Regions from separate parts of the Streptomyces sp. NPDC057697 genome, predicted to be linked through region 1. Evidence: riboswitches for the same ligand, from Rfam matches in the RefSeq annotation. Region 1 holds a riboswitch; each other region holds the start of a gene.
The links. A riboswitch is a leader RNA that binds a small molecule or an ion and turns the genes downstream of it on or off. The one in region 1 is predicted to bind cobalamin.
Positions count from the first base shown of each region.

Region 2: it holds a riboswitch for cobalamin, as region 1 does, so the genes downstream of both, nrdI (class Ib ribonucleoside-diphosphate reductase assembly flavoprotein NrdI) here and ACFVFH_RS00305 (cobalamin biosynthesis protein) in region 1, are expected to answer to the same signal.
Region 3: it holds a riboswitch for cobalamin, as region 1 does, so the genes downstream of both, ACFVFH_RS02835 (prenyltransferase/squalene oxidase repeat-containing protein) here and ACFVFH_RS00305 (cobalamin biosynthesis protein) in region 1, are expected to answer to the same signal.

Region 1 is NZ_JBHVJA010000001.1:51,858-61,660, reverse strand. It holds gene ACFVFH_RS00310 (cobyric acid synthase) at 1-227, opposite strand, end outside; gene ACFVFH_RS00305 (cobalamin biosynthesis protein) at 224-1,222, opposite strand; cobalamin riboswitch at 1,367-1,498, opposite strand; gene ACFVFH_RS00300 (hypothetical protein) at 1,650-1,880, opposite strand; gene ACFVFH_RS00295 (anion permease) at 1,903-3,168, opposite strand; gene ACFVFH_RS00290 (class II aldolase/adducin family protein) at 3,377-4,078, shown strand; gene ACFVFH_RS00285 (alpha/beta hydrolase) at 4,083-5,210, shown strand; gene ACFVFH_RS00280 (hypothetical protein) at 5,395-6,690, shown strand; gene ACFVFH_RS00275 (VOC family protein) at 6,733-7,146, opposite strand; gene ACFVFH_RS00270 (neutral zinc metallopeptidase) at 7,248-8,138, opposite strand; gene ACFVFH_RS00265 (ABC-F family ATP-binding cassette domain-containing protein) at 8,396-9,803, shown strand, end outside.
Region 2 is NZ_JBHVJA010000012.1:81,276-91,078, forward strand. It holds gene prpB (methylisocitrate lyase) at 1-692, shown strand, start outside; gene ACFVFH_RS27345 (bifunctional 2-methylcitrate synthase/citrate synthase) at 689-1,825, shown strand; gene nrdF (class 1b ribonucleoside-diphosphate reductase subunit beta) at 1,871-2,893, opposite strand; gene nrdE (class 1b ribonucleoside-diphosphate reductase subunit alpha) at 2,926-5,094, opposite strand; gene nrdI (class Ib ribonucleoside-diphosphate reductase assembly flavoprotein NrdI) at 5,091-5,522, opposite strand; cobalamin riboswitch at 5,693-5,916, opposite strand; gene ACFVFH_RS27365 (3-hydroxybutyryl-CoA dehydrogenase) at 6,218-7,087, opposite strand; gene aceB (malate synthase A) at 7,084-8,676, opposite strand; gene aceA (isocitrate lyase) at 8,942-9,803, opposite strand, start outside.
Region 3 is NZ_JBHVJA010000001.1:634,380-644,182, forward strand. It holds gene ACFVFH_RS02820 (ferredoxin) at 1-113, opposite strand, end outside; gene ACFVFH_RS02825 (aldehyde dehydrogenase) at 113-1,573, opposite strand; gene ACFVFH_RS02830 (MBL fold metallo-hydrolase) at 1,842-2,921, shown strand; cobalamin riboswitch at 3,128-3,262, shown strand; gene ACFVFH_RS02835 (prenyltransferase/squalene oxidase repeat-containing protein) at 3,369-4,643, shown strand; gene ACFVFH_RS02840 (SCO2322 family protein) at 4,640-5,323, shown strand; gene ACFVFH_RS02845 (energy-coupling factor transporter transmembrane component T) at 5,320-6,477, shown strand; gene ACFVFH_RS02850 (ABC transporter ATP-binding protein) at 6,474-8,186, shown strand; gene ACFVFH_RS02855 (ECF transporter S component) at 8,183-9,001, shown strand; gene ACFVFH_RS02860 (transglycosylase SLT domain-containing protein) at 9,323-9,763, shown strand.

The DNA of each region.
Region 1 (9,803 bases):
GGGTTCATCAGCGCGGTCGGCTCGACGCGGGCGGCCTGGGCCTGCATGGCCTGGGCGCGCCCGATCTCGGCGCCCTCGCGGGTGACGAACGAGTTCAGCGACATGTTCTGCGCCTTGAAGGGCGCCACCTTCACGCCCCGGCGTACGAGCCAGCGGCAGATGCCCGCGGTGACGACGCTCTTGCCCGCGTCGGAAGTGGTTCCGGCGACCAGCAGTCCGCCGCTCATGTGCTTCTCCGTCCTGCGACACGGGGCGCCGCCGTGCGGCGCCCCGCGATCCGTCGTGCGGCGAGGGCCGCGCCGAGCCGTCCCGCCACGCAGACACCGAGGGCCAGCGCGCCCACCCGGCGCGACAGCCGTACCGCGCGTTCGATGTCGGCGGTCTCCACCGCCCGGCCCGTCTCCCCGTTGAGCACCGGACGGTGCTCGATCCGGCCGCCGTACGCGAGGGTGCCGCCGAGGCGCACGCCGAGCGCACCCGCGAACGAGGCCTCCACCGGGCCCGCGTTGGGGCTCGGGTGCTTGGCGGCGTCGGCCCGCCAGGCGCGGACCGCGTCGGCCGGCCGTCCCCCCGCGGCCACCGCGAGCAGGGCCGTGAGCCGGGCGCCCGGCCAGCCCGCGAGGTCGTCCAGGCGGGCCGAGGCCCAGCCGTAGCGCAGGTGGCGGGGGGACTTGTGGCCGACCATGGCGTCGAGGGTGTTGGCGGCCCGGAAGCCGGCCAGCCCGGGGACCCCGGCCAGCGCGCCCCACACCAGCGCGCCGACCACGGCGTCCGAGGTGTTCTCCGCCACGGACTCCACCACGGCGCGGGCGATCTGCGGCCCGTCCAGGGACTGCGGGTCGCGCCCGCACAGGTGCGGCAGCCGCTCGCGGGCCAGGCCGAGGTCACCGGCGGCCAGGGCGGCGCCGACGGCCCGTGCCTCGCGGCCCAGGGAGGTGCCGCCGACGACGGACCAGGTGGCGGCCGCGGTCAGTGCCACGGAGGCGGCGGGGCTGCGGCGTACGGCATGGGTGAGCAGGGCGGCGCCACCCGCGGCGCCTCCGGCGCAGACGAGGGTGTGCAGTGCGCCCCAGCCGCGGTGGTCACGCCACAGACGGCGCTCGACCTCCGCCGCGGCCTGTCCGAAGGCCGCGACCGGGTGCCCCCTGCGGGGGTCACCGAGCAGCAGATCGCCGATCAGTCCGGCCGTGGCGCCGTACGCGAAGATGCGGTCGGCTCGCACGGTTCAGCCGGCCGTCGCGCCTCGGCGGACCTTCGTGCGGGCGGCTCTCGTCGAGAGCGCCGAAAGAGCGGACGCAGGGCGGCCAGGCATGGCGATATGTCCTCACTCAGGGTCCGCGCCCTGGTTCGACGTGACCGGCGACGAGAGTCTCCTGGCTCCCGGATCCGCGGCTCCCCCGGCCTTCCAGCCCGCTCGCGCGCGCCGTGACGTCCGGTGTGGGGGACCGCTCCCCGGTGACAGTGGCGGGACCGCGCCGGATTCGCACCGGCTTCCTCTGCTGTCGCCGTAATTGGCTCCGGCAGTCCACCACGCCCCGCGAACGCCCGTCAACCTGCCGTTGACCTGCGACGGCGCAGTGTGCTGATACCCACATCGGGCCGGACACACGGGGGTGTCCGGCCCGACGGGAAAGGCGTGCGGAAGCGGTTCAGGCGACGATCAGGTAGATGCCGTACGTGACGGCCGCCGCGCACAGCGCGAAGCAGACGTACGCGCCGGCGCGGGCCAGCAGCAGCGAGGAGCCGGAGCCGCCCTGCGCCGCCGGTTCCGGCTGCTTGGAGAGGCCGACGATGCCCAGGGTGAAGAGGCCCACCAGTGCGACGGTGACGACGAGGGAGACGCCGAATACGGAGCCGAGGGCTGCCCAGTCGATGTTCATGCTGAATCCTTAGACGGCCGGTTCAGACGGTGGCGGGTCGCGCCGGGTCCTGGGTGGTTCCGGCCGGGGCCGGAATGGTGGTCATGAGGTTCTGGGCCGGTGCCTGGGCCGCGGTGGGCGGCGGGCTGACGGCGGCGATGGCCGTGGTGACGACGCCCGCGGGCTCGGCGTCGGCAGCCGCCGGGGCGACGTCGTCGTGGCCGACCGGCTTGCGCCGCGACACCAGCCAGATCGCGCCGGAGCCCGCGACCAGCAGCACCGCGACGACGACGACCCCCCAGGTGCCCTGCTGGGTGAGGAGCTCCGCCCCCGCGCCGACCAGACCGGCGGCCGGCAGGGTCAGGCCCCAGGCGACGAACATCCGGGTGGCGGTGGACCAGCGGACCACACCGCCCCGGCGGCCGAGGCCCGCGCCCATCACGGCGCCGGAGCAGGACTGGGTGGTGGAGAGGGAGAAGCCGAGGTGCGAGGAGGCCAGGATGACGGTGGCCGCGCTGGTCTGGGCGGCGAAGCCCTGCGGCGGCCGGAGGTCGGTGAGGCCGCTGCCCATGGTGCGGATGATGCGCCAGCCGCCCAGGTAGGTGCCGAGCGCGATGGCCGTACCGGCGGCGACGATGACCCAGACCGGCGGGTTGGCGCCCGGGTGCAGGACGCCGCCGGTGACCAGGGCCAGGGTGATGATGCCCATGGTCTTCTGCGCGTCGTTGGTGCCGTGGGCGAGGGAGACGAGCCCGGCCGAGGCGATCTGGCCCGCCCGGTACCCCTTGGCGGTGGCCTTCTCCTGGGCGTCGTTGCGGATCTTCCCGCCGATCCGGTACGTCAGCCTGGTGGCCAGCAGCGCGGCCAGACCGGCGACGATCGGGGCGGCGACCGCGGGGAGCAGCACCTTGGTGATGACGGTGCCGCCGTTGACGGACGACCAGCCCGCCGACATCACGGCCGCGCCGATCAGTCCGCCGAACAGGGCGTGGGAGGAACTGGACGGCAGCCCGACCAGCCAGGTCAGCAGATTCCACAGAATGGCGCCGACGAGCGCCGCGAAGATGACTTCCGTCCGCAGCCCGTCCTCGTTGATGATCCCGCCGGAGATCGTCCTGGCGACCTCCACCGACAGGAACGCGCCGACGAGATTGAGAACGGCGGACATGGCCACCGCTGTCTTCGGTCTGAGCGCACCGGTCGAGATGGTCGTCGCCATCGCGTTCGCGGTGTCATGGAAACCGTTCGTGAAATCGAACACTAGAGCTGTCACGATCACAATCGCGAGGAGCAGCGTGATGTGTTCCATTTACCCAGGCAATCGTTCGACGTCATTGGCATGTGGACCGTAGGCAACCTGGGTGAACGGAAGATGAACTGAGCGGGGCGCTGGGGTGTTGCCAAGCGGGGTCCGGGCATTCCGCTTGTCCTCGGGGCGGTCGTGGCCCGGCTTTCCCGGGTGAGCGGCTGTGGCCGACCCCATACCCGTCCGCCTCCGCGGCTGACAGGATCGGCGCATGAGCGAGCAGCAGCGGGACGCGATCGGACGCGCCTGGGACGGCGTCGTCGCCACCGCCCGGCGCACGGCGGCCGAGGGCCTCGTCGTCGGGACCTCGGGAAACGTGTCGGCACGGGTCGGCGACACGATCCTGGTCACACCGAGCGGAGTGCCGTACGACCGGCTGGGCCCCGAGGACGCCGTCGGCGTCGATCCGGAGGGCAACCGCGTCCTCGGCGAACTGGCCCCCACCAGCGAACTCCCGCTCCACCTCGCCGTCTACCGGAACACCGACGCGGCCGCCGTCGTCCACACCCACGCGGTCCACGCCACGGCCGTCTCCACCCTGGTCGACGAGGTCCCGCCGATCCACTACGCCGCCGCCATGCTCGGCGGGCCCGTACGCGTCGCGCCCTACGCGCGCTACGGCACCGTCGAACTGGCCGAGAACATGCTCACCGCCCTGCGGGACCGCACGGGCTGCCTGCTCCAGAACCACGGAACCGTCACCCACGGAGCCACCCTCGACCAGGCGTACGACCGGACCGCCCAGCTGGAATGGCTCTGCCACCTCTGGCTCACCGCCGGCTCCGTACCCGGCCGTACCCCGAACCTGCTCTCGCCGCGGCAGCTGCACGAGGCGGGGGAGGCGCTCAAGGGGTACGGACAGCCCGGCCGGCCCCCGTCCGCTGGCAGCGTCACGCATCCGCCACGACACTGAAGCGGTGCGCCCGGCAACAGTCACGGCAGCAGCCGTCACCACGATCCTCGGCGTCGGAGCGGCAGCGGTCGCGGCCGGCCGGTACGCCAGCGACGCCGCCCTCCGGGCGCCGTCCGGACGACCGCTCCCCGCCGACCGCAGACTCACCGTGCACGCCACGGCGGCCGGGCAGGTCACCCTGACCCGCTCCTTCACCGCCCTGCGGCCCGGGATGTACGGACTGGTGGGCAAGGACGTCCACGCCGTCGTCGGCCCGGTGATCGAGAACGCCCACCACGCCCCCGACACCGTCGTCCGCAGACTGGTCCGCGTCGACCGGGGCACCCTGGGGACCGGCACCAAGGTCCGCGTCACCCCGCAGCTGCACAGCGGCGACCCCTCCACCGCCCTGGGCCTCGACTACCGGGACGTCGAGATCCCCGGCGAGCTCGGCGCCCTGCCCGCCTGGTTCCTGCCCGGCCCCCGCGACACCTGGGTCATCACCGTGCACGGCCTCGGCACCACCCGGGAACACCCCATGAACGTCATGAGGTTCCTGCACGACCTGCGCCTGCCCGTGCTCGACCTGGCCTACCGCGGCGACGCCGGAGCCCCGCGCTCCCCCGACGGCCTCGCCCATCTCGGCGAATCCGAATGGCGCGACCTGGACGCCGCGATCCGCTTCGCCGTGCGCCACGGCGCCACGGACGTCGTCCTGCACGGCTGGTCCACCGGCGCCTCGATGGCGCTGCACGCCGCCGTCAACTCCGCGCTCCGCGACCGGATCAGCGGCCTCGTCCTCGACTCCCCGGTGCTGGACTGGGCCGCCACGCTGCGCGCCCTGGCCCTGGCCCGGGGTGTCCCGGCCGCCCTGCTGCCGCTCGCCGTCCGCGCCGCCGAGGGCCAGACCGGACTGCACGGCGCCCGGCTGCTGGACGGCTCCCTCGCGTCGGCCCTGCACGTCCCGACCCTGATCTTCCACGGCCCCGACGACCGGCTCGCCCCCTGGCAGCCGAGCCGCGACCTCGCCGCCCGCCGTCCGGACCTGATCGCCCTGCACCCCGTTCCCCAGGCTCCGCATGCGGCGATGTGGAATGCCGACCCGGCCCACTACGAAGAGACCCTGCGCCGCTTCCTGACGCCTCTGATGTGACCTGATGCGAGGGTTCGGCCGATTGGTACGGGCCCCTCCCACCGGCCCCTCCACCGGGAATTCGGGTTCCGTTTGGGCTTTCGGGCCGTCAGGAGCAAGACTGCTCCCCGTGACGTCCCGTAACCCGCGCGACTCCAGGCTGCGAATTGTCCGCCCGCGACCCCTTGCCACCGCTCGCAAGGCCGTGACCACCCGGCGCACCAGGCCGGCCCCCCGCCCCCCGGAGGGCACCCCGCCCCGGTCGGAACTGGCCCGGCAGGCCAGGTCGGCCCTCGCCGATGCCGTACGGATCGCCCGCTGGGCGGCCGACGGCGCGATCCCCGGCGCACCACCGCTCGCCGCCCAGGCGCTCCAACGGGCCGCGACCGTTCTGGAACTGTCCCCGGCCCAGGTGCGCTCCGGCTGGGACCGGGCCAGGCTCGCCGGCCTCGTCGAACTGCACGGCGACACCGCGCGCCCTGGCTGGCGGCTGCGCGCCTGGGACCGGGACGACTCCGCCGTGCTCCGCGGCTGGGTGGCGCTCTTCGACGCCTGGTCGCTCGTCCACCCGGCGCCCGCGGACATCGAGTCCACCGCGGTCGCCGAGGCCGTCGAGGCCGTGCCGCAGGTCCTCTCCCTCCTCCAGCTCTCGGCGGGCCCGGTCACCGTGCCCGCCCTGCTGGACCTGCTCGGCCAGCGCGTCGCGGAACTCCGCGAGGAGCGCTGCGAAGTCCCCTACGGACCCGAGCCGGTGCCCGCGCCCGCCGCGCACTCCGCCGCCCTGGTGGCGCTCCTGCTGGACTGGGCCCTGGAGGGCCTGGCCGCGGTCGGCGCGCTCACCCTCGGCGCCGGACACGCCACCCTCACCCCGCTCGGCAACTGGGCGGTCTGGGTCAAGCTGGAACAGATCTGCGTGGCCGCCCAGAGCCCGGCCGGGAACATCGAGCAGTCCGCCGCCGACATGCTGCTCGGCTGCGCCCGGCTCACCCCCGGCCCGGCCCGCGACGAATACCGGGCCTGGCTGGCCGCCCGCCCGGTCGGCAGCGCCGTCGCCGAACTCCTCGCCGTCGCCCGCGGCGAGGACGCGCTCCTGCGGGGGCTCGCCTTCGAGGCGCTCCGGGTCGTCGGCGCCCCCGCCGAACCCGAGGTCCGCGCCGTCGTCACCGACCCCTCGCTGCGCCCCTACGCGCTGCTCTGGCTCGCCGAGTACGACGGGACCGACCCCGAGGACGCCCAGGACGTCCTCAGCCGGGAAGAGGCCACCTGGCTCTGGGTCGACACCGCCGCGGCCGTCGCCGACCACGGCGAGACCGGGCTGCTGGTCCGCCATCTCGACTCGGCCGTCCAGGGCACGGTGCCGGCCCTGCTGGACGAGGTACGGGCCGTCGGCCACCCGCGCACCGTCCAGGTGCTGGTGGCCCTGGCCGCCGCGCACCCCGACCCCGCGCTGGCCAAGGCGGTGCGCCGGGCCGCGTTCCAGGTGCACACCGGCGGCGCCTGACACCCCGCGCCGGACGGGCCCGGGACCGGGCCCGTCCGGCCGTCAGCCCGCCGACCCCGGCGCGTACGTGCCGAAGCTCCACACATTGCCCTCGGCGTCCCGCGCCATGTAGTCGCGCGAGCCGTAGTCCTGGTCGGTGGGCGGCATCAGGATCTCCACCCCGTGCTCCACGGCCCTGGCATGGTGCGCGTCGACCTCGTCGACCACGACGTAGATCCCGGCGGGCCCCGCGCCCCGCATCGCCTCGGCGAAGACGCCCGCGCGGCCCCTGGAGCCCAGCATCACCCTGCCGTTGCCGCAGGAGAGCTCGGCATGGAGCACCTGGCCGCCCTCGCCCTCGTACACCGCTTCCTCGGTGAAGCCGAGGCCCTCCGTCAGCGTCCTGATCGCGGCTCTCGCGTCGTCGTACAGAATCGTCGGGTAGACCGTCGGAACGCCCTCCGGTGCGCCTGCCATGGCGCTCACCTCTCCTCGTGCTCCGTGACCCGCTTCTGTGATCTGCCTCTCAGTCTTCCATCGGCCACCGACAACGGCCCGGCCCGGCGCGGCGCCGGGGCTCAGCGGAAGGTGTTGCAGTCGGCCAGGTCGCCGCCGCGGTAGCCGGTGGTGAACCACTGGCTGCGCTGTGCGGCCGAGCCGTGCGTCCAGGACTCCGGCGTGACCCGGCCCTGGAACTTCTCCTGGATCCGGTCGTCACCGACCGCGGCCGCCGCGTCGAGCCCGTCCCGGATGTCCGCCGGGGTCAGCGAGGTGACCAGCGGCCGCCCGGTCGATCCGTCGGGCGTGGTCGTCGCGTGGTGCGCCCAGACCCCGGCGTAGCAGTCCGCCTGGAGCTCGACCCGGACCGCGTTGCTGTTCGCGCCGGTCCGGCCGTCCTGGGACCGGCCCAGCGTCCCCATCAGGTCCTGCACGTGGTGCCCGTACTCATGGGCGACGACATAGGCCTGCGCGAACGGTCCGCCGCTGGAGCCGAACTTCGTCCGCAGCTCGTCGAAGAACCCCAGGTCCAGGTAGACCTGCCGGTCGCCCGGACAGTAGAACGGCCCGACCGCCGAGGTGGCGGAGCCGCACGCGGTGCCGACCCGGTCGCTGAACAGGACCGTGCGCGCGGGCGTGTACGTGGCCCGGCGCCGCCGGAACTCCTGCGACCAGTAGTCCTGGACGCTGTTGACCACCGCCACGATCCGGCAGTCGTCCCTGGTGTTCGCGTCCCGCCCGGTCCGGCAGGTCCGTTCCACCTGGGCCGCCGTCGACGCGGTCGGCGAGGTGTCCGGGCCGCCGGACGAGAGACCGAGCTGATCGGGGCCGACACCGAGGAACAGCCCCAGGACCAGCGCGATGATGCCGATGATGCCGCCGCCCACGGTCGCCCTGCCACCCGGGATCCGGCTGCCGCGCACGTCCTGGACCTCGGACGTGTCCAGATCGGCGTCGTCGTCGAACTGCATGGCACCACCCTTCGTTCCGGCCCCACCGCCTGCGCCGAGTATCGGGCAGTTCACTCACCGGTGCCCTCTTTGTCGCGCGGGGGAGTGGGGTGGCGACGCCGGGCGACCACCCCGGCCGGTGCCGGGGACGCACGCGGAAAAGCAGTTGGACACCGCCAGTAGAATGGCCCGCATGGCAATTCTCCTTGTGCATTAGCGGCGTCGAGACACCTCCGCCCTCGTCCCGTCAGCCGTCCATACCGCCCTGGAGTTTTTCCGTGATCACCGCATCCGGCATCGAGCTGCGTGCCGGCGCCCGCATCCTCATCGAGTCCGCCTCCTTCCGCATCGCCAAGGGCGACCGCATCGGCCTCGTCGGCCGCAACGGAGCGGGCAAGACCACGCTCACCAAGTGCCTGGCGGGCGAGGGCAACCCCGTCGGCGGCACCATCACCCGCTCCGGCGAGGTGGGCTACCTCCCACAGGACCCCCGCACCGGCGACCTCGACGTGCTGGCCCGCGACCGCATCCTCTCCGCCCGCGGCCTCGACGACATCCTGCGCAGGATGCGGGAGAACGAGGAGCGGATGGCGAACGGCAAGGGCGCCACCCGCGAGAAGGCGATGAAGAAGTACGAGCGCCTGGAGACGGAGTTCCTCACCAAGGGCGGATACGCCGCCGAGGCCGAGGCCGCCACCATCGCCGCCGCGCTCAGCCTGCCCGACCGGGTGCTCGGCCAGCCCCTCCACACGCTCTCCGGCGGTCAGCGCCGCCGCATCGAGCTGGCCCGGATCCTCTTCTCGGACGCCGACATCCTGCTGCTCGACGAGCCGACCAACCACCTCGACGCCGACTCGATCGTCTGGCTGCGCGACTACCTGAAGACCTACCGCGGCGGCTTCATCGTCATCTCCCACGATGCCGACCTCGTCGAGACGGTCGTCAACAAGGTCTTCTACCTCGACGCCAACCGCTCTCAGATCGACATCTACAACATGGGCTGGAAGCTCTACCAGCAGCAGCGCGAGGCCGACGAGAAGCGCCGCAAGCGCGAGCGGCAGAACGCCGAGAAGAAGGCCGCGGCCCTCAACTCGCAGGCCGACAAGATGCGCGCCAAGGCCACCAAGACCGTCGCCGCACAGAACATGGCCAAGCGCGCCGAGCGGCTGCTCTCCGGCCTGGAGGCCGTCCGGGTCTCCGACAAGGTCGCCAAGCTCCGCTTCCCCGAGCCCGCGCCCTGCGGCAAGACCCCCCTGATGGCGGAGGGCCTGTCCAAGTCGTACGGCTCGCTCGAAATCTTCACCGATGTGGACCTCGCCATCGACAAGGGCTCCCGCGTCGTCATCCTCGGCCTCAACGGCGCGGGCAAGACCACGCTGCTCAGGCTCCTCGGCGGCGCCGAGAAGCCCGACACCGGCGAGGTCATCGAGGGCCACGGCCTCAAGCTCGGCTACTACGCCCAGGAGCACGAGACCCTCGACCCGGACCGCTCCGTCCTGGAGAACATGCGCTCCGCCGCACCCGACCTCGACCTCGTCGAGGTCCGCAAGACGCTGGGCTCCTTCCTCTTCTCCGGCGACGACGTCGACAAGCCCGCCGGTGTCCTCTCCGGCGGTGAGAAGACCCGTCTCGCCCTGGCCACCCTCGTGGTCTCCTCCGCCAACGTGCTGCTCCTGGACGAGCCGA
Region 2 (9,803 bases), on a different contig from region 1:
TCCCCGTCCTCATCGACGCCGACACCGGCTTCGGGGAACCGATGAACGCGGCCCGCACCGTCCAGCTCCTGGAGGACGCCGGACTGGCGGGGCTGCACCTGGAGGACCAGGTCGCCCCCAAGCGCTGCGGGCACCTGGACGGAAAGACCCTCGCGCCCCGCGAGGAGATGGTCCGCCGCCTCCGGGGCGCCGTCGACGCCCGGCGGGACCCGGACTTCCTGCTGATGGCGCGCACCGACGCCCGCTCGGTCGAGGGCCTGGACGCGGCGATCGACCGGGCGAAGGCCTATGTCGACGCCGGCGCGGACGCCATCTTCCCCGAGGCGCTCACGGACGCCGCCGAGTACGAGGCGTTCCGCAAGGCGGTGGACGTACCGCTGCTCGCGAACCTCACCGAGTTCGGCAAGACCCCGCTCCTCGGCACGGCCACCCTGGAGGACCTCGGCTACAACATCGCCCTCTACCCGGTGACGCTGCTGCGCATCGCCATGGGCGCGGTCGAGGAAGGACTGCGCACGCTCGCCGCGGAGGGCACCCAGGAGTCCCTGCTGCCGCGCATGCAGACCCGCGCCCGCCTGTACGAACTCCTCGGCTACGAGGAGTACACGGCCTTCGACTCGACGGTCTTCGACTTCACCCTTCCGCCCGGGAACCGGCCCGGCACCCGACCCACGGAAGCAGGCACCTCATGAACACCACCGCGCCCGAGATCCACCGCGGCCTCGCCGGAGTCGTCGTCGACACCACCGGGATCTCCACCGTCATCCAGGAGACCAACTCCCTCACCTACCGCGGCTACCCGGTCCAGGACCTCGCGGCCCGCCGCTCCTTCGAGGAGGTCGCCCACGTCCTCTGGTACGGCGAACTCCCCGGCGAGGCACAGCTCCGCGACTTCCGCGCCCGCGAACGCGCCCTGCGCCCCCTGGACCGCACCACGCTGGAACTGCTGGGCAAGCTGCCCGAGACCTGCCACCCGATGGACGTGCTGCGCACGGCCGTCAGCTTCCTCGGCGCCGAGGACCCCACCGAGGACGACGGCACCCCCGCCGCCAACCGCGCCAAGTCCCTGACCCTGCTGGCGAAGCTGCCCACCGTCGTGGCGGCGGACCAGCGCCGCCGCCGGGGACTGGACCCCATCCCCCCGGACCCCGGCCTCGGATACGCGGAGAACTTCTTCCACATGTGCTTCGGCAACGTGCCCGCCCCGGACGTGGTCCGCTGCTTCGAGATCTCCCTCGTGCTGTACGCCGAACACAGCTTCAACGCCTCGACGTTCACCGCGCGCGTGGTCACCTCCACCCTCTCCGACCTCTACAGCGCGGTCACCGCGGCCATCGGCGCGCTCAAGGGCCCTCTGCACGGCGGCGCCAACGAGGCCGTGATGCACACGCTGCTGGAGATCGGCGACCCGGAGCGCGCCGAGGAATGGCTGGCCGACGCGCTGGCGTCCGGACGGAAGATCATGGGCTTCGGCCACCGCGTCTACAAGCACGGCGACTCCCGGGTCCCGATCATGCAGGACGCCCTGGACCGGCTGGTGGAGCGCGCCGGCGACCCCGACGCGGCCCGGCTCGCCGCCCTCCACGCGGCCCTGCGGCATGCCATGGCCGACCGCAAGGGCATCCATCCCAACCTGGACTACCCGGCCGGCCTCGCCTACCACCTCATGGGCTTCGACATCCCGGTCTTCACACCGATCTTCGTGATGAGCCGCATCGTCGGCTGGACCGCGCACATCACGGAGCAGCTCGCCCACAACGCCCTGATCCGCCCGCTGGCCTCGTACGACGGTCCGGGCCGGCGGGCGGTGCCGGGCGCTGCGTAGGACTGCTCCTACCGATCACGCCGGGGGCGCCGGCGTGATCACCTCTCAGAAGTCCCAGTCGTCATCGGCGGTCTCCTCCGCCTTGCCCATGACGTACGAGGAGCCGGAGCCCGAGAAGAAGTCGTGGTTCTCGTCCGCGCCCGGCGAGAGCGCCGCCAGGATCTCCGGGTTGACCCCGGTGGCGTCCGCGCCGAAGCGCGCCGGGTAACCGAGGTTCATCAGCGCCTTGTCGGCGTTGTAGCGGACGAAGACGGCCACGTCGTCCATCAGCCCGAGAGGCTCGTACAGGTCGCCCGAGTACCGGAGTTCCAGCTGGTACAGCTCCTCCAGCAGGTCGTGGGTGAACTTCCGCATCTCCTCCCGCCCGGCCGGGTCCAGCTTCTCCAGGCCGCGCTGGTACTTGTAGCCGGAGTAGTAGCCGTGCACCGCCTTGTCGCGCAGGATCAGCCGGATCATGTCCGCCGTGTTGGTGAGCAGGGCATGGGTGGAGAAGTGCAGGGGGAGGTAGAAGCCGGCGTACAGCAGCAGCGACGACAGCAGCGTGGAGGCGACCTTCCGCTTCAGCGGGTCGTCGCCGTAGTAGTGCTTCAGGACGGTCTTGCAGCGCTGCTGGAGGACGTCGTTGTCCACGGCCCAGCGGTAGGCGTCGTCGATCTCCGGGGTGCCGGCGAGCGTCGAGAACACCGAGGAGTAGCTGCGGGCGTGGACCGCCTGCATGAAGGCGATGTTGGTGTACACCGCCTCCTCGTGCTCGGTGCGCGCGTCCTGGATCTGGACGATCTCGCCGACCGTCGCCTGCACGGTGTCGAGCATGGTCAGCCCGGTGAACACCCGCATGGTCAGGGTGCGTTCCTCGGCGCTCAGCCGCTGCTGCCAGGCGTTCACGTCGTTGGAGAGCGGGACCTTCTCGGGCAGCCAGAAGTTGGCCGTGAGACGGTTCCAGACCTCCAGGTCCTTCTCGTCGGTGACGCGGTTCCAGTTGACCGGACGCAACCGGGCGGCCGGGTCGTGGCGGTAGGAGGGAGGGGTGACCGAGGTGTCGGTCACGGGGGCGGGGGTGGTGGTCATCGCTGGTGCCTCGGGTTCGCGGACGGGGGCGGTCACAGGGTGCAGGACAGGCAGTTCTCGATCTCGGTGCCTTCCAGGGCCTCCTGGCGCAGCCGGATGTAGTAGAGGGTCTTGATGCCCTTGCGCCAGGCGTGGATCTGCGCCTTGTTCAGATCGCGGGTGGTGGCCGTGTCCCGGAAGAAGAGCGTGCAGCTCAGCCCCTGGTCGACATGGCGGGTGGCCGCCGCGTACGTGTCGATGATCTTCTCGTAGCCGATCTCGTACGCGTCCTGGAAGTACTCCAGGTTGTCGTTGTCCATGTGCGGCGCCGGGTAGTAGACGCGGCCGAGCTTGCCCTCCTTGCGGATCTCCACCTTGGAGGCGATCGGGTGGATGGAGGGGGTCGAGTCGTTGATGTAGCTGATGGACCCGGTGGGCGGCACGGCCTGGAGGTACTGGTTGTAGATGCCGTGCTCCCGCACGGACCGCTTCAGTTCACGCCAGTCGTCCTGGGTGGGCAGGTGGGTCCCCGCGTCGGCGAACAGCTTCCGCACCCGCTCGGTGGCCGGCTCCCACACCTGCTCGGTGTACTTGTCGAAGTAGGAGCCGTCGGCGTACGCGGTCTTCTCGAAGCCGTCGAAGGCGGTGCCGCGTTCGATCGCGATGCGGTTGGAGGCGTGCAGGGCGTGGAAGGCGACCGCGTAGAAGTACATGTTCGTGAAGTCGACACCCTCCTCGCTCCCGTAGTGGATGCGCTGCGAGGCGAGGTAGCCGTGCAGGTTCATCTGGCCGAGGCCGATGGAGTGGGAGAGGTCGTTGCCATGCGCCACGGACGGCACGGCGTCGATGTTCGACTGGTCGGAGACGGACGTCAGGCCGCGCACCGCCGTCTCGACGGTGGCGCCGAGGTCCGGAGAGGCCATGGCGGCGGCGATGTTGAGCGACCCCAGGTTGCAGGAGATGTCCCGGCCGACCTTCTCGTAACCGAGCGAGGCGTCGTACGTGCTGGCTGTGTTGACCTGGAGGATCTCCGAGCACAGGTTGGACATGTTGATCCAGCCGGGCACCGGGTTGGCCCGGTTCACCGTGTCCTCGAACAGCAGGTACGGGTAGCCGGACTCGAACTGCAGCTCCGCGATCGTCTTGAAGAACTCGCGGGCGCCGAGCCTGGTCGTGCGGATGCGCGGATTGGCGACCATCTCGTCGTAGTGCTCGCTCACCGACAGATCGGCCAGCGGCCTGCCGTACTCCCGCTCGACGTCGTACGGCGAGAACAGGTGCATGTCCTCGTTGCGCTTGGCGAGTTCGAAGGTGATGTCCGGGACGACGACACCGAGCGAGAGGGTCTTGATCCGGATCTTCTCGTCCGCGTTCTCCCGCTTGGTGTCCAGGAACCGCATGATGTCCGGGTGGTGCGCGTGCAGATAGACCGCGCCCGCGCCCTGCCGCGCACCGAGCTGGTTGGCGTAGGAGAAGGAGTCCTCCAGGAGCTTCATCACGGGAACGACACCGGACGACTGGTTCTCGATCTTCTTGATCGGCGCGCCCTGCTCGCGCAGGTTCGTCAGCAGCAGGGCCACTCCGCCGCCCCGCTTGGAGAGCTGGAGGGCGGAGTTGACGCCGCGGCCGATGGACTCCAGGTTGTCCTCGACCCGCAGGAGGAAGCAGGAGACCAGCTCGCCGCGCTGGGCCTTGCCCGCGTTGAGGAAGGTCGGGGTGGCGGGCTGGAAGCGGCCGGTCATCATCTCGTCCACCAGCCGGGAGGCCAGGGCCTCGTCCCCCGCGCCGAGGAACAGCGCGGTCGCGACGACCCGGTCCTCGTACCGCTCCAGGTAGCGGGAGCCGTCGAAGGTCTTGAGGGTGTACGACGTGTAGTACTTGAACGCGCCGAGGAAGGTGCGGAAGCGGTGCTCGTGGGCGTACGCCTGCCGGTACGCCTCCTCCACGAACTCCCACCGGTAGCGCCGGATCGGCTCCCGTTCGTAGTAGTCGTTCTCGATGAGGTGGTCGATCTTCTCCTTGAGCGAGTCGAACACCACCGTGTGGGGATCGACGTGCTGGAGGAAGTACTGACGGACGGCCTCGCGGTCCTTGTCGAACTGGATCGCGCCGTCGCAGTCGTAGATGTTCAGCATGGCGTTCAGCGCGTGGTAGTCCTTGCGCGTGCCGATCGGCTCGCGCGGGGCCGCGGGGGCCGTGACCGGCGTGGTGAAGGTGTTCATGCTGCCTGTCGCTCCGTCGTCGATGAGTGTCGTGTCCAAAATTCCCGCAGCCCTTCCCGTACGGCGCGGACATCTCGTTCCGTGCCCAGCAGTTCGAATCGGTACAGCTCCGGGACCCGGCACTTCGCCGAGATCACCCGGCCGGCCAGGCAGTAGTCGGCGCCGAAGTTGGTGTTGCCGGAGGCGATGACCCCGCACAGCAGCGCCCGGTTGGCCTCGACGTTCAGAAAGCGGATCACCTGTCTGGGGACCGCGCCGGCTCGTTCACCGCCGCCGTAGGTCGGTGTGATCAGCACATACGGTTCGGTCACCTGCGGCGTGCCCTCGTGGCGCGGACGCAGGGGGATGCGTGTGGCCGGCAGGTCCAGCTTCTCCACGAAGCGTCTGGTGTTCTCCGAGACGCTGGAGAAATAAACGAGTTCGCTCATGGGTCGCCGTCTCCTCTCGCTCGTTCCCGTCTCTGCCCGAGGACCGGGAGGGAGGAGCGGTGCGGCGCGTACGGCTGGGGACCGGGGGGCCGTGGAACGGTACGCCTCACCCGGGGCCGTGCGTATGCCACCCGGCCCTCCCTCGGGGCCTCGGAGCGCGCGCACCGCTGTCCGGTGTGCGCACCGGTGGCAGGTCTTCGGACTCACGGGCGCGTCTCGTGTCGTTCGAGACTCCTACTGGCCGTCGCTTCCCGGGCCCGATGTGTCGGGCCCAGTGCGTATGACGGCGGTCGTTCCCGCTCACCGCTGCGGGGCAGTCCCGGTCTTTCACCGGGTTCCCTCTTGCGACGCCGAGCACAGCAGTGCCCGGCGAACCACCAGCACCGCCAACACTACATCTGGATGGCCGTGTGCGCGCACACCCCAGATGTTGTGTCGCTGGCGAAAGTTAGGTATACCTAAGTCCTGCTTCGGTCGACGGGGGCGGTGCCGCCTGCTCGCGGGACATTCCGCCCCGACGACGGCACGCGCACGGCGGACGCGGGGCGGAGCGCGGCAGGACGAGGAGCGGCGAGGCGGGATGAGGGGCGGCGCGGAATCACGGCGAGGGGCGCGAAGCGCCGTACTCGCGCTTCACGCCCCTCGCCCGGCACGGCCGCGAGGGCCCGCCGGCCCCCGTGGCGGGTGCGGGCCCCTCAGCCCTGGTCGTAGGTGTGGAACCCCCGGCCGGTCTTCCGGCCCAGCAGACCCGCCTCCACCATCCGCCGGAGCAGTGGCGGCGGCGCGTGGAGGGGCTCGCGGAACTCCTCGTACAGCGACTCCGCGATGGAGACGACGGTGTCCAGGCCGATCAGGTCCGCCAGCTTCAGCGGGCCCATGGGATGGGCGCAGCCGTGCTCCATGCCCGCGTCGATGTCGGCGGCCGAGGCGAATCCGGACTCCGCCATCCGCACGGCGGAGAGCAGATAGGGGATGAGCAGGGCGTTGACGACGAAGCCCGCCCGGTCCTGGGAGCGGATGACCGTCTTTTCGAGTGCGCTGGTGGCGAAGGCCTCGATCGTGGCGGTCGTCGCGGCCGAGGTGTGCAGCGAGGGGACCACCTCGACCAGTGGCAGGACCGGGACGGGATTGAAGAAGTGCAGCCCCACGACCCGGTCCGCGCGGCCGGTCGCCATGCCCAGCCGCATGATCGGCAGCGAGGAGGTGTTGGTGGCGAGGATGGCAGCGGGGTCCTCGGCAATCTTGTCGAGGGCGGCGAAGACCTCGGTCTTGGCATCCGCGTTCTCGACGACCGCCTCGATGACGAGCTGCCGGTCGGCGAGAACGTCCAGGCCGCCGGTGAACACCGTCCGGGCGAGCGCGTCCCGGGCCGCCTCCCGTTCCAGTCTTCCGCGCCGGACCGCCCGTTCGAGGGACGCGGCCATCCGGTCCCGTGCCGTGCGGGCGGCCACCGCGTCCACCTCGCAGACCACGGTGTCCAGTCCGGCCCGCGCGCACACCTCGGCGATCCCGGCGCCCATCTGCCCGCCACCGACCACGCCGACGCGTGCGATGCCCGCGCTCATGCCCGCACCTCCGTCCGGCGCACGAGGTGGCGGCTGTAGGCGTCCGGGGTGAAGAACTGTGGCAACTCGCCTGTCATGGCCGTCCGTTCGAAGAGTGCGCGGATGTCGTCCACGGGCGCCCACGGGTACTCGGCGCCGAGCGCCGCGACCTCGTCGTCGAGCAGCACCCCGACGGTCTCCCGGTCGACCACGCGGTGCCGCAGCCACTGCCAGATCTGCACTCGGGCGATCTCGGCCGTGGCGGCGTCCTCCACCAGGCCGTCGATGGTGACCGTTCCCTGCCCGCGCAGCCAGGCGGCGTAGTACCGCAGGATGACGGAGATGTTGGTGCGCACCCCTTCCGAGGTGGGCGGTCCGCTGATCCGGCGCACGGACAGCAGGTCGGCCGGGCCGGCCTCGACGTCGTCGCGGGTACGGTCGTGCTGGTGGGGCCGCCCACCGAGGACTCCGTCGAAGGCCGCGCGGCAGACGGGAACGAGGGCGGGGTGGGCGACCCAGGAGCCGTCGAAGCCGTCCTCGGCCTCCCGCTCCTTGTCCAGGCGGACCTTGGCCAGGACGGCCTCTTCGGCGGCCGGGCCCTCGCCAGGCACCTGGGCGGCCATCCCGCCGATGGCGTGCGCGCCACGCCGATGACAGGTACGGACGAGGAGGTCGGTGCAGGCCCGCAGGAAGGGGGTGGCCGCCGTGACCCGGGCACGGTCGGGAAGGAGGAAGTCGGACCGGTGGCCGAACGTCTTGATCAGGCTGAACAGGTAGTCCCAGCGGCCCGCGTTCAACCCCGCGCTGTGCTCCCGCAGTTCGTAGAGGATCTCCTCCATCTCGAACGCGGCCGTGATCGTCTCGATCAGAACCGTGGCACGGACGGTGCCACGGGGGATGCCGAGCAGTTCCTGGGCGAGGAGGAAGACATCGTTCCACAGCCGGGCCTCGTACCGGTTCTCCAGCTTGGGGAGATAGAAGTACGGGCCGCGCCCGGCATCGATCTGCCGCTGGGCGCAGTGGAAGAAGCAGAGGCCGAAGTCCACGAGCGCGGCGGGGACGGGGCGGCCGTCGAACTCCAGGTGCTCCTCGTCCAGGTGCCAGCCCCGGGGCCGCACCATGACCGTGGCGGGTCGTCCGCCGAGCCGGGACCCCTGGCCCTCCTGCGCGGCGAAGCCGATACGTCCCTCGACGGCGTCGAGCACGTTCAGCTGCCCGCCGATGATGTTGTCCCACAAGGGCGCGGTGGCGTCCTCGAAGTCGGCGACCCACACCTGGGCGCCGGAGCCGAGGGCACCGGCGGCCGTCCGGCGGTCCGGCGGGCCGGTGATCTCCACACGGCGGTCGGTGAGACCGGGCGCGGGCGGCGCCACTCGCCAGGTGGGGTCGTCGCGCACTGCGGAAGTGGCCACGGGGAAGTCGAGGGGCGAGCCCGCCGCCAGCCGCAGCGCCTGCCGGCGCCGTTCCTTCATCAGCTCCCGCCGACGTACCGCGAATGCGTCGACGAGCCGGCCGACGAACTCCAGGGCGGCGGGGGTGAGTATCTCGTCGTGCCGCTGACCGGGCGCCGCGAGGACACGGACGGGGCGGGTGAGTGCGGTGAGGGACATCGGGCTCTCCTGAGGAGGGGATGGGGGCGGAGGGGGACGGGAGACGGCCCGTCCCCCTCCGCCCGGCCGAGGACAGGGCGGACGAAGGGCCCCGGGACCTGTCTTCGAAGTGCCGCCTGCCGTGCGGTGCCCAGCACGCACGCTCGCCGCGTGGTCGACGGAGGCGTCCCCGTACACCCGGTACGGGAACGGTCCTCCGCCTCGCGCTCGCAGGACACCGCAGGGCCCGGCCTCCGGCCGGACGACGCCACTTCGACGACAGGCCCTAGTGGAACTGCTCCTCCTCCGTGGACCCGGCCAGGGCGGTGGTGGAGGAGGCGGGGTTGACGGCGGTGGAGACCAGGTCGAAGTAGCCGGTGCCGACCTCGCGCTGGTGCTTGACGGCGGTGAAGCCCTGCGCCTGCGCGGCGAACTCCTTCTCCTGGAGGTCCACGTACGCGGTCATGCCGTGCTCGGCGTAGCCGTGGGCCAGGTCGAACATGCCGTGGTTGAGGGAGTGGAAACCCGCCAGCGTGATGAACTGGAACTTGTAGCCCATCGCGCCCAGTTCACGCTGGAACTTCGCGATCTGGTCGTCGTCCAGGGCGGCCTTCCAGTTGAACGAGGGGGAGCAGTTGTAGGCGAGCATCTGGTCGGGGAACCGGGCGTGGACGGCCTCTGCGAACTCCCGGGCCTGCTCCAGATCGGGGGTGCCGGTCTCGACCCAGATGAGATCGGCGTAGGGCGCGTAGGCCAGACCGCGGGCGATCACCGGCGCCATCCCGTTGCGCACCCGGTAGAAGCCCTCCGCCGTGCGCTCCCCGGTGACGAACTCGGCATCGCGCTCGTCCACGTCCGTGGTGAGCAGGTTCGCCGCCAGGGCGTCGGTACGGGCGATGATCACGGTGGGCACATCGGCGATGTCGGCGGCGAGCCGGGCCGCGTTGAGGGTGCGGATGTGCTGCGAGGTCGGCACCAGGACCTTGCCGCCGAGATGGCCGCACTTCTTCTCGGAGGCGAGCTGGTCCTCGTAGTGGATGCCGGCGGCGCCGGCCGCGATCATCGCCTTGGTGAGTTCGAAGGCGTTGAGCGGGCCGCCGAACCCGGCCTCGGCGTCGGCGACGATCGGCGCGAGCCAGTCCGTGGTG
Region 3 (9,803 bases), 580 kb from region 1:
GGGTGGGACTGACGGGCGGTGTCCAGGGCGAAGCGGCCCGGGGCGTGGTTCAGGCACATCCCGGAGCCGATGCAGACGCCCCGGTCGACCTCCACGGACCAGCGGTCCCCCATCACGCCTCCCCGTATCCGGCCGGCAGGTGGATCATCTTGTGCTCGAAGTACTCGCCGTACCCCTCGGGGCCGAACTCCCGGCCCAGACCGGAGTTCTTGTACCCACCGAACGGGCCCAGCATGTCGAGGCTGAAGGTGTTCACGCTGTACGTGCCGGTCCTGACCCGGCGGGCGATGTCGATGCCGTGCTCGGTGTCGGCGGTCCAGACGCTGCCGCTCAGTCCGTACTCGGAGTCGTCGGCGATCCTCACCGCCTCGTCCTCGTCGCCGTACGGCAGCAGGCAGATGACGGGACCGAAGATCTCCTCGCGGGCGATGCGCATGGAGTTGTCGACGTCCCCGAAGAGGGTCGGCTCGACGTACCAGCCGCGCTCCTGGGACGCCGGACGGCCGCCGCCGGTCAGGACCTTGGCGCCCTCGTCCTGCCCGATCCGGATGTAGTCGAGCGAACGCCGCTGCTGGCGGCGGGCGACGAGGGGGCCGAGTTCGGTGGCGGGGTCCAGCGGATCGCCGACCTTCAGCGCGCCCGCCGCGGCGGCGAACGCCTCGGCCGTCTCGTCGTAGCGGGAACGCGGGACGAGGATGCGGGTCTGGGCCACGCACGCCTGGCCGTTGATCATCCAGGCGAAGGGGACGATGCCCGCGACGGCGGCGTCCAGGTCGGCGTCCGGGAGGATCACCGCGGCGGACTTGCCGCCCAGCTCCAGGGTGACCCGGGTGAGGTTGCGGGAGGCGACCTCCATCACCCGGCGCCCGGCGGCCACCGACCCGGTGAACGACACCTTGTCGACGCCCGGGTGCCCGACCAGGTACTCGCTGACCTCCCGGTCGGCGGGCAGGATCGACAGCACGCCCTCCGGCAGCCCGGCGTCGGCGGCGATCTCCGCCAGCAGATAGGCGTCCAGCGGCGTCTCCGGCGAGACCTTGAGCACCGCGGAGCAGCCCGCCAGCAGGGCCGGCGCGAGCTTGGCGGCGGCGGTGAACTGCGGGACGTTCCACGGCACCACGGCCGCGACCACCCCGACCGGCTCCCGGCGCACCAGCAGCGGCCCGAGCGCCCCGGCCCGCCGTTCCTCGTACGGGAAGTCGCGGGCGACGGTGATCGCCGAGTCCCACACCATCATCGCGGCGAGTGCCTGCACCATCACGCTCGATGTGTACGGGGTGCCGTTCTGCGCGCTGATGACCCGGGCGATCTCCTCGTACCGCGCGGCGAACGCGTCCTTGATCCGGGTCACCACCGCGATCCGCTCGTCCAGGCCCATCCGCGCCCAGGGCCCCTCGTCGAACGCCCGCCGCGCGGCGGCGACGGCCCGGTCCACGTCCGCCTCGCAGGCGTGCGGCACCCGGCCGATGACCTGTTCGGTGTGGGGCGAGACGACCTCGATCACGTCCCGGCCCAGCGGATCGACCAACTCCCCGCCGATGAAGAGTTTTCCGTGTTCGACAAGCTCGGTCATGACTGCTGCCTCCCGCGGCCCGGCGCGCGTCGTCCGGATCGGTGTCCGGGTCGGTGCCCGACCCGGCATCTGACTCTGTTTCAGAACTGATACCAGTTCCAGTTCCAGGAGTCCACGGCCGCGACCACGGCCCTCGAAGCCGCGGGGTCCGTGAGAGCGTCCGGAGGAGATGGGTGACCAGGGCTACTACTGAAACAAGTTCTCGTTACAGTGGGGGCGACGCACCGGAACCGCGAAACCGCACGTCGTCTGGAGAGATGGGGACCTCATGGCACAGGTGACCGACCACGGCGGAGGCGTGCACAGCATCAAGGTGCCCATCCCGGACAACCCGCTCGGCCACACGCTCGTGCACGTCCTGGAGACCGACCGGGGTCCGGTCCTGATCGACACCGGGTGGGACGACCCCGAGGCATGGGACACGCTCCGCGCCGGACTCACCGCCGTCGGTACGGAGATGGCGGACATCCACGGCGTGGTCATCACCCACCACCACCCCGACCACCACGGGCTCTCCGGGCAGGTGCGGGAGGCCTCCGGGGCGTGGATCGCCATGCACGCGGCGGACACCGCGATCGTGCGCCGTACCCGTGAGTCCCGGCCCGGCACCTGGCTGACGTATCTCGTGGCCAAGCTCACCGCGGTCGGCGCGCCCGAGGAGCACCTCGCGCCGCTGCGGGCCGCCGCGGCGGACGGGGGCCGTCTGCGGACCCTGCCGGGGCTGCGGGCCGCCCTGCCGGACCGGGAGATCGTGCCCGGCGAGCTGCTCGACCTGGCGGGGCGCAGACTGCGGGCGATCTGGACGCCGGGGCACACGCCGGGGCACGTGTGTCTGCATCTGGACGAGGAGCATCCGGGGAATCTGCCGGGCCGGGGGCGGCTCTTCTCCGGCGATCACCTGCTGCCGGGGATCAGCCCGCACATCGGGCTGTACGAGGACCCGGACGACGCCGCCGCCACCGATCCCCCCGCGGGCTCCCGGCCGCGTCCGAGCGGGGGAGACCCGCTCGGCGACTACCTCGACTCGCTGGAGCGGATCGGCAGGCTCGGGGCCGCCGAGGTGCTGCCCGCCCATCAGTACGCCTTCACCGACGCGGCCGGGCGGGTACGGGAGCTCCTCGCCCATCACGAGGAACGGCTGACCGGGCTGCTCGGGCTGCTGGCCGGGCCGCTGACGCCGTGGGAACTGGCCGAGCGGATGGAGTGGAACCGGCCCTGGGAGCAGATCCCGCACGGCTCCCGGAACATCGCGGTCTCGGAGGCGGAGGCGCATCTGCGGAGGCTGGTGAAGCTCGGTCGCGCGGAGGCGGTGCCGGGGACCGAGCCGGTGACGTACATCGCGGTGTGAGCGGCGAGCGGGGCGCGGCCGGCGGTGAATGGCGAGGGTGGTGTGAGCCGGGCCGGGCGGTACGGCTCCGCGCCGCCCTACTGACCCACCCTGGCATGCGGGTCATGGTCATTCGTGCGGGACCGGTCGTGCCAGTGGATTCCGCGTGATCGCCGGGACGGCCCCCGGGACGCCCGGCCTAAGCCGCCCCGGGGACCGTCCCGGACCGCCCGGTAGAGTGTGCGGGTCGTCATCATGCCCGTTCAGGGGGAAGCCGGTGCGAATCCGGCACTGACCACGCAGCCGTGAACCGTCCCGGAGACGGTGAGCCGGAATGCCCTGTCCGCGGACGTGACCGGCTCCCACCACCGATCCCGGTGGTCGGCACCGTCGAGGTATACGGAGCCGGAGCCTGGTGCCTGAGCGTGCCTGTGCCCGGTTCGTCGCACAGGAGAGGCCCCGCCCGCCATGACCGTACGCCGCAGCGCAGCAACGCTCGCCGCCACCGCCGCCGTGCTCTGCGCGGCCGCAGCGCCGGTCGCGGTCGCCGCGCCGTCCCCGTCGCCCTCGCCGTCCGCCGCGCTGCCCGCCGGGCTGTACGGCACGAAGGACCCCACCTACGACGGGGTGTGGCGGCAGTCGATGGCCTTCCTCGCCCAGCGGCTCGAAGGGGTCACCCCGGCCGCGAAGTCGGTGGACTGGCTGATCGGCCAGCAGTGCGCCGACGGGGCCTACGCGGCGTACCGGGCCGATGTCTCCGAGCCGTGCGACGACAAGACGGTGCTGGACACCAACGCCACCGCGGCCGCCACCCAGGCACTGGTCGAGGTCGGCGGCCACCGGGACATCGTGAACAACGGCGTGCGCTGGCTGAAGTCCGTGCAGAACGAGGACGGCGGCTGGGGCTACACCGCGGGCGCGCCCAGCGACGCCAACTCCACCTCCCTGGTGATCGGCGCCCTCGCCCGCCAGGGACAGCGGCTCGCGGACATCACGACCCCCGGCGGCAAGACCCCCTACGACCCGCTGCTCGCGCTCGCGATCCCGTGCGGCGGCAAGGACGGCGGGGCCTTCGCGTACCAGCCCGACAAGAAGGGGAAGCTGACCGCGAACGCGGACGCCACCGCGGCCGCCGTGCTCGGCACGATGGGCAAGGCCATGGCCGTCGGCGACAACGCCGCGGGCAAGGCCCCCCGCTGCCACCCGGGCTCCGGCCTCACGCCCGAGCAGGCCGCCCAGAACGGCGCCCACTACCTCGTCGGCGCCCTCGCCGGGAGCGGCCATCTGAACCAGGCGCCGATGCCCGGTGCCGCCGACACGACCCCGCAGCCCGACTTCGGCAACACCGCCGACGCGGTCGTCGCGCTGTCCGCCTCCGGCCACCAGGACAAGGCGGCCGGGGCGATCGCCTGGCTGAAGAAGAACGCCATGGACTGGGCCGGGCAGAACGGCCCCGCCGCCTACGCCCAGCTGGTCCTGGCCGCCCACGCGACCGGCAACGACGCCCGCGACTTCGGCGGAGTCGACCTGGTGGCCCGGCTGAACGCGGCCGGCCCCGCGCCCGCCGCCGTCGTGACGCCCGACCCGTCCGCCGACACCGGGTACGAGGCCACCGAGAAGGACCAGGTCCACAGCGGCGACGACGTGATCGGCGGCGTGTGGTGGTACATCGGCATCGCCCTGGTCCTCGCCGCGATCGCGTTCTTCCTGATCAGCGGTCGCCGGAAGAACAGGCAGCCGTGAGGCGGGCGGGAAGGGCCACCGCGCTGCTGGTGGTCCTGGGCGCCGTCCTGGCCGTGCTGGGCGCGGGACCGGCCCAGGCGGCCGGCTACCGCTACTGGTCGTTCTGGGAGGACTCCGGCTCCGGCTGGACGTACGCCACCCAGGGCCCGTCCCTGGTCCGGCCCGACGACGGCGCGGTGGAGGGCTTCCGGTTCTCGGTGAGCGAGGACTCCCAGGACGCGGCGAAACCGCGCCGCGCCCCCGACTTCGCGAAGATCTGCGCGGGCACCCCGGCCGAGGACGGCACCAAGCGGATCGCCCTCGTCATCGACCCGGGCACCGCCGCCGACGCCCCGGCCGGTGAGACCCCGCCCGCGCCGCGCACCGCGTGCGCCCGGGTGAGCCCCGACGCCAGTGCGGCCGAGGCGCTCGCCGCCGTGGCCAAGCCCCTGCGGTACAGCGGCGACGCGATGCTCTGCGCCATCACCGGCTACCCGGCCTCGGGCTGCGGCGAGCAGGTCTCCGGCGACGGGCACGGCACGCCCGCCCCGTCCCCGACCGGCTCCGCGTCCGCGTCGTCGGCCGCCGGCGGCTCGGGCGGTTCCGGCGGCTCCCCGTCCGCCGGGGTGTTCGTCGGCATCGGCGCCGTTCTCCTCCTCGGCGTCGCCGCGGTCGTGCGGGCCCGCCGCCGCCGCGGATGACCACCCCGACCGGCTCCGCGGTCCTGGCGAGCCGCCGCCCGCTGCGCGCCCCCGAAGCGACCCGGAGCAACGCGCTGCCCGCCGGGGCCTGGTGGCTGTGGGCGCTCGGCCTGGCCACCGCCGCCTCCCGCACCACCAACCCGCTGCTGCTCGGGCTGCTGGTGGGGGTGGCCGGTTATGTCGTGGCGGCGCGCCGCACGGACGCCCCGTGGGCCCGTTCGTACGGGGCGTTCCTCAGGATCGGACTGTTCGTCATCGCCGTGCGGCTGGTCTTCTCCGTCTTCCTCGGCTCGCCGATCCCCGGCACCCATCCGCTGTTCACGCTCCCCGAGGTGCCGCTGCCCGGCTGGGCGCAGGGGATCAGGATCGGCGGCCGGGTCACCGCCGAGCAGCTGCTCTTCGCCCTGTACGACGGGGCGAAACTGGCCACCCTGCTGATCTGCGTCGGTGCGGCGAACTCGCTCGCCAACCCGGCCCGGCTGCTGAAGTCGCTGCCGGGCGCGCTGTACGAGGCGGGCGTCGCCGTCGTCGTCGCGATGACCTTCGCGCCGAACATGGTCGCCGACGTGATGCGGCTGCGCACCGCCCGCCGGCTGCGCGGCCGTCCGACCGGCGGCATCGGCGCGGTCCTCCAGACCGGGCTGCCGGTCCTGGAGGGCGCGCTGGAGCGGTCGGTCGCGGTGGCGGCGTCGATGGACGCGCGGGGGTACGGGCGCACGGCGCAGGTCCCGCCCGCCGTCCGGCACACCACGAACGTCCTCACCCTCGGCGGGCTGCTCGGCGTGTGCGCCGGTACGTACGGGCTGCTGGCCGCGGAGGGCGCCCGGTACGGGCTGCCCCTGCTGGTCGCCGGGCTCGTCGCCGCGATGGCCGGGCTGCGGCTCGGCGGGGCCCGCTCGGTGCGTACCCGTTACCGGCCCGACCGGTGGGGCGCGCGGGCCTGGCTGGTGGCGGGCTCGGGGGTCGCGGTGGCGGTGGCGATGATCCGGGCGGGCGGGGTCCTCGGGGAGGCGCTGCACCCCGGGGTGGTGCCGCTGGTCGCGCCGGCGCTTCCGCTGTGGCCCGCGGCGGCGGTGCTGATCGGGCTGCTGCCCGCGGTGGTGGCGCCCGTGCCGCCCTCGGCGGGCGCCCCGTATTCCAAGGAGTTCCAGTGATCCGGTTCGAGCAGGTCTCGGTGCGCTACGAAGGAACGGAGCGCCCCACCCTGACCGGGGTCGATCTGACCGTTCCGGAGGGCGAGTTGGTGCTGCTCGTCGGTCCGTCCGGGGTCGGCAAGTCCACGCTGCTGGGTGCCGTGTCCGGTCTGGTGCCGCACTTCACCGGCGGCACGCTGAGCGGCCGGGTCACGGTCGACGGGCGCGACACCCGTACCCACAGACCGCGCGAGCTCGCCGATCTGGTCGGCACGGTGGGCCAGGACCCGCTCTCCCACTTCGTCACCGACACGGTCGAGGACGAGCTGGCGTACGGCATGGAGTCGCTGGGGCTCGCCCCCGACGTGATGCGGCGGCGGGTCGAGGAGACCCTCGACCTGCTGGGCCTCGCCGAGCTGCGCGACCGGCCGATCGCCACGCTCTCCGGCGGCCAGCAGCAGCGGGTGGCGATCGGTTCCGTCCTCACCCCGCATCCGAGGGTCCTGGTCCTCGACGAGCCGACCTCCGCGCTGGACCCGGCGGCGGCCGAGGAGGTCCTCGCCGTGCTGCAACGGCTGGTGCACGACCTGGGCACGACGGTCCTGATGGCGGAGCACCGGCTGGAGCGGGTCGTCCAGTACGCGGACCGGGTGGTCCTGCTGCCGTCGCCGGGCGCCGCCCCCGTCGTGGGCGCGCCCGCGGACGTCATGGCCGTCTCCCCGGTCCATCCGCCGGTCGTCGCGCTGGGCAGGCTGGCGGGGTGGGAGCCGCTGCCGCTCTCGGTCCGCGACGCGCGGCGCCGGGCGGCGGAGCTGCGCGAGCGGCTGGCGCCGGTGCGCCCGCCCGCCCCCGGGCCGGTGGCGGCCGCCGCCGTGCCCGCCCCGGCCCCCTCGCCCGTGCGGCGCGGAGCGCTGGCCCGGCTGCTGGGCCGTGGGACCGGCGACCGCGGTGGGCCCGAGCCGGTCGCCGGTCCCACGGCCCGGGTCGAGCGGCTCGGGGTACGGCGCGGGCGCGTCGAGGCGCTGCGCCGGGTGACGCTCACCGTCGGCCCCGGCGAGACCGTCGCCCTGATGGGGCGCAACGGCGCCGGCAAGTCCACCCTGCTGGCGGCGCTCGTCGGCATGGTCGAGCCGACCACCGGCACCGTCCTGGTCGGCGGCCGGCCCCCGCACCGCACCGAGCCGCGCGAGATGGTGCGCCGGGTCGGGCTGGTACCGCAGGAGCCACGCGATCTGCTGTACGCGGACACCGTCGCCGCCGAGTGCGCCGCGGCCGACGGCGACGCGGGCGCCGCCCCGGGCAGCTGCCGGGCCCTGGTCTCCGAGCTGCTGCCGGGTGTGCCGGACGACACCCATCCCCGTGATCTCTCCGAGGGCCAGCGCCTCGCGCTCGCCCTGGCCGTCGTGCTCACCGCGCGGCCCCCGCTGCTGCTCCTGGACGAGCCGACCCGCGGTCTGGACTACGCGGCGAAGGCCCGGCTGGTGGGGGTGGTGCGGGGTCTCGCGGCCGAGGGCCACGCGATCGTGCTGGCCACCCATGACGTGGAGCTCGCCGCGGAGCTGGCGCACCGGGTGGTGATCCTCGCCGACGGGGAGATTGTCGCGGACGGGGAGACCCGGCAGGTGGTGGTGTCGTCCCCGGCGTTCGCCCCGCAGACGGCGAAGATCCTCGCGCCGCAGGAGTGGCTGACCGTGCCGCAGGTGCGCGCCGCGCTCGGCGGGTCCTCGTGAGCGCGCGCCGGGCGCGGCCGGTACGGCTCGGGCCGCGTGCGATCGCCGCGCTCGTCCTCGTCAGCGCGATCGGGCTGGTGGCGTTCGGCTGGCCGCTGCTGGCCGGTCCGGAGGCCGGGCTGGCGCACTCGCGGGACGCGCCGTGGCTGTTCGCCGCGCTGCTGCCGCTGCTGGTCGGGGTGGTGGTCGCGATGATCGCCGACTCCGGTCTGGACGCGAAGGCGGTGGCGATGCTGGGGGTGCTGGCCGCGGTCGGCGCGGCGCTGCGGCCGCTGGGGGCGGGCACGGCGGGGCTGGAGCCGATGTTCTTCCTGATGGTGCTGAGCGGCCGGGTGCTCGGGCCGGGCTTCGGCTTCGTGCTGGGCTCGGTGACCATGTTCGCCTCCGCGCTGCTCACCGGCGGGGTGGGGCCGTGGATGCCGTTCCAGATGCTGTCGATGGGCTGGTTCTCGATGGGCGCGGGCCTGCTGCCCGGCCCGGACCGGCTGCGCGGGCGGGCCGAGCTGCTGACGCTGGCGGGGTACGGGTGCGTGGCGTCGTTCGCGTACGGCACGGTGATGAACCTGTACGGCTGGACGATCGTGCCCGGTCTCGGCTCGGGGATCTCGTTCCACCCGGGGGACTCGGTGGCGGAGAACCTGGTGCGCTTCCTGGCGTACTGCGTGGCCACCTCGCTCGGCTGGGACCTGGGCCGGGCGGTGCTCACCGCGGTGCTGACGCTGGCCGTCGGACCGGCGCTGCTGAAGGCGCTGCGCCGGGCCACCCGGCGCGCCAACTTCGAGGCCCAGGTCACATTTGACGCTCCCCGCGAGTGAGGGCTCCCACAGGACCTTGGTCCACCACTACCGGGGGTCGTAGTCGCCCCGTGGCCGAGGGCCGCGCCCGGGTCCCGCGCCGACCTGCGGTGATGCCTCCGGGGCGGCCGGGGCGGCCCGGGTCGTTCGGGCCCGGGTGCTAGGCGGGCTCGTACCGGGGGTCGTTGCGGTGGTTGAAAGCCGCCGCTAACACTGGATGAGTCGCCGAGCACCGCAGGGTCCGCCGAACCGGACCGCGGTCGACGAAGACCGGTCCACCCGCACCACCGCACGACTGCGGACCGGCCCGCGACTCCCCCGTACCCGACGTTAGGTCTCTCTGTGTCGTTCGCCCGTAACCTCCTCGCCAAGCCCCGCAACGCCCGCCGCAAGTCCGCCGTCGCAGGCGCCGCCGTGCTCCTCGGCGCCACCGGCCTGGGCCTCGGCGTCTCCCCGGCCATGGCCGCACCGGCCGCCGCGCCGACGACCGTCGCGGCGAGCGCGCAGGCCACGGCGAAGTCGATGATCGGCGACGCCGCGCAGTTCCAGTGCTTCAGCAACATCGTCCAGCACGAGAGCGGCTGGAACCACACCGCCACCAACGCCTCCTCCGGCGCCTACGGTCTCGTGCAGGCCCTGCCCGGCTCGAAGATGGCCTCCGCCGGTGCCGACTGGCAGACCAACCCCGCCACCCAGATCAAGTGGGGCGTGGACTACATGAACTCCCGCTACGGCAGCCCGTGCGCCGCCTGGTCGTTCTGGCAGGCCAACAGCTGGTACTGAGCCGGCGACCCGAACACCCTCACCGAGGCCCCGACCACCG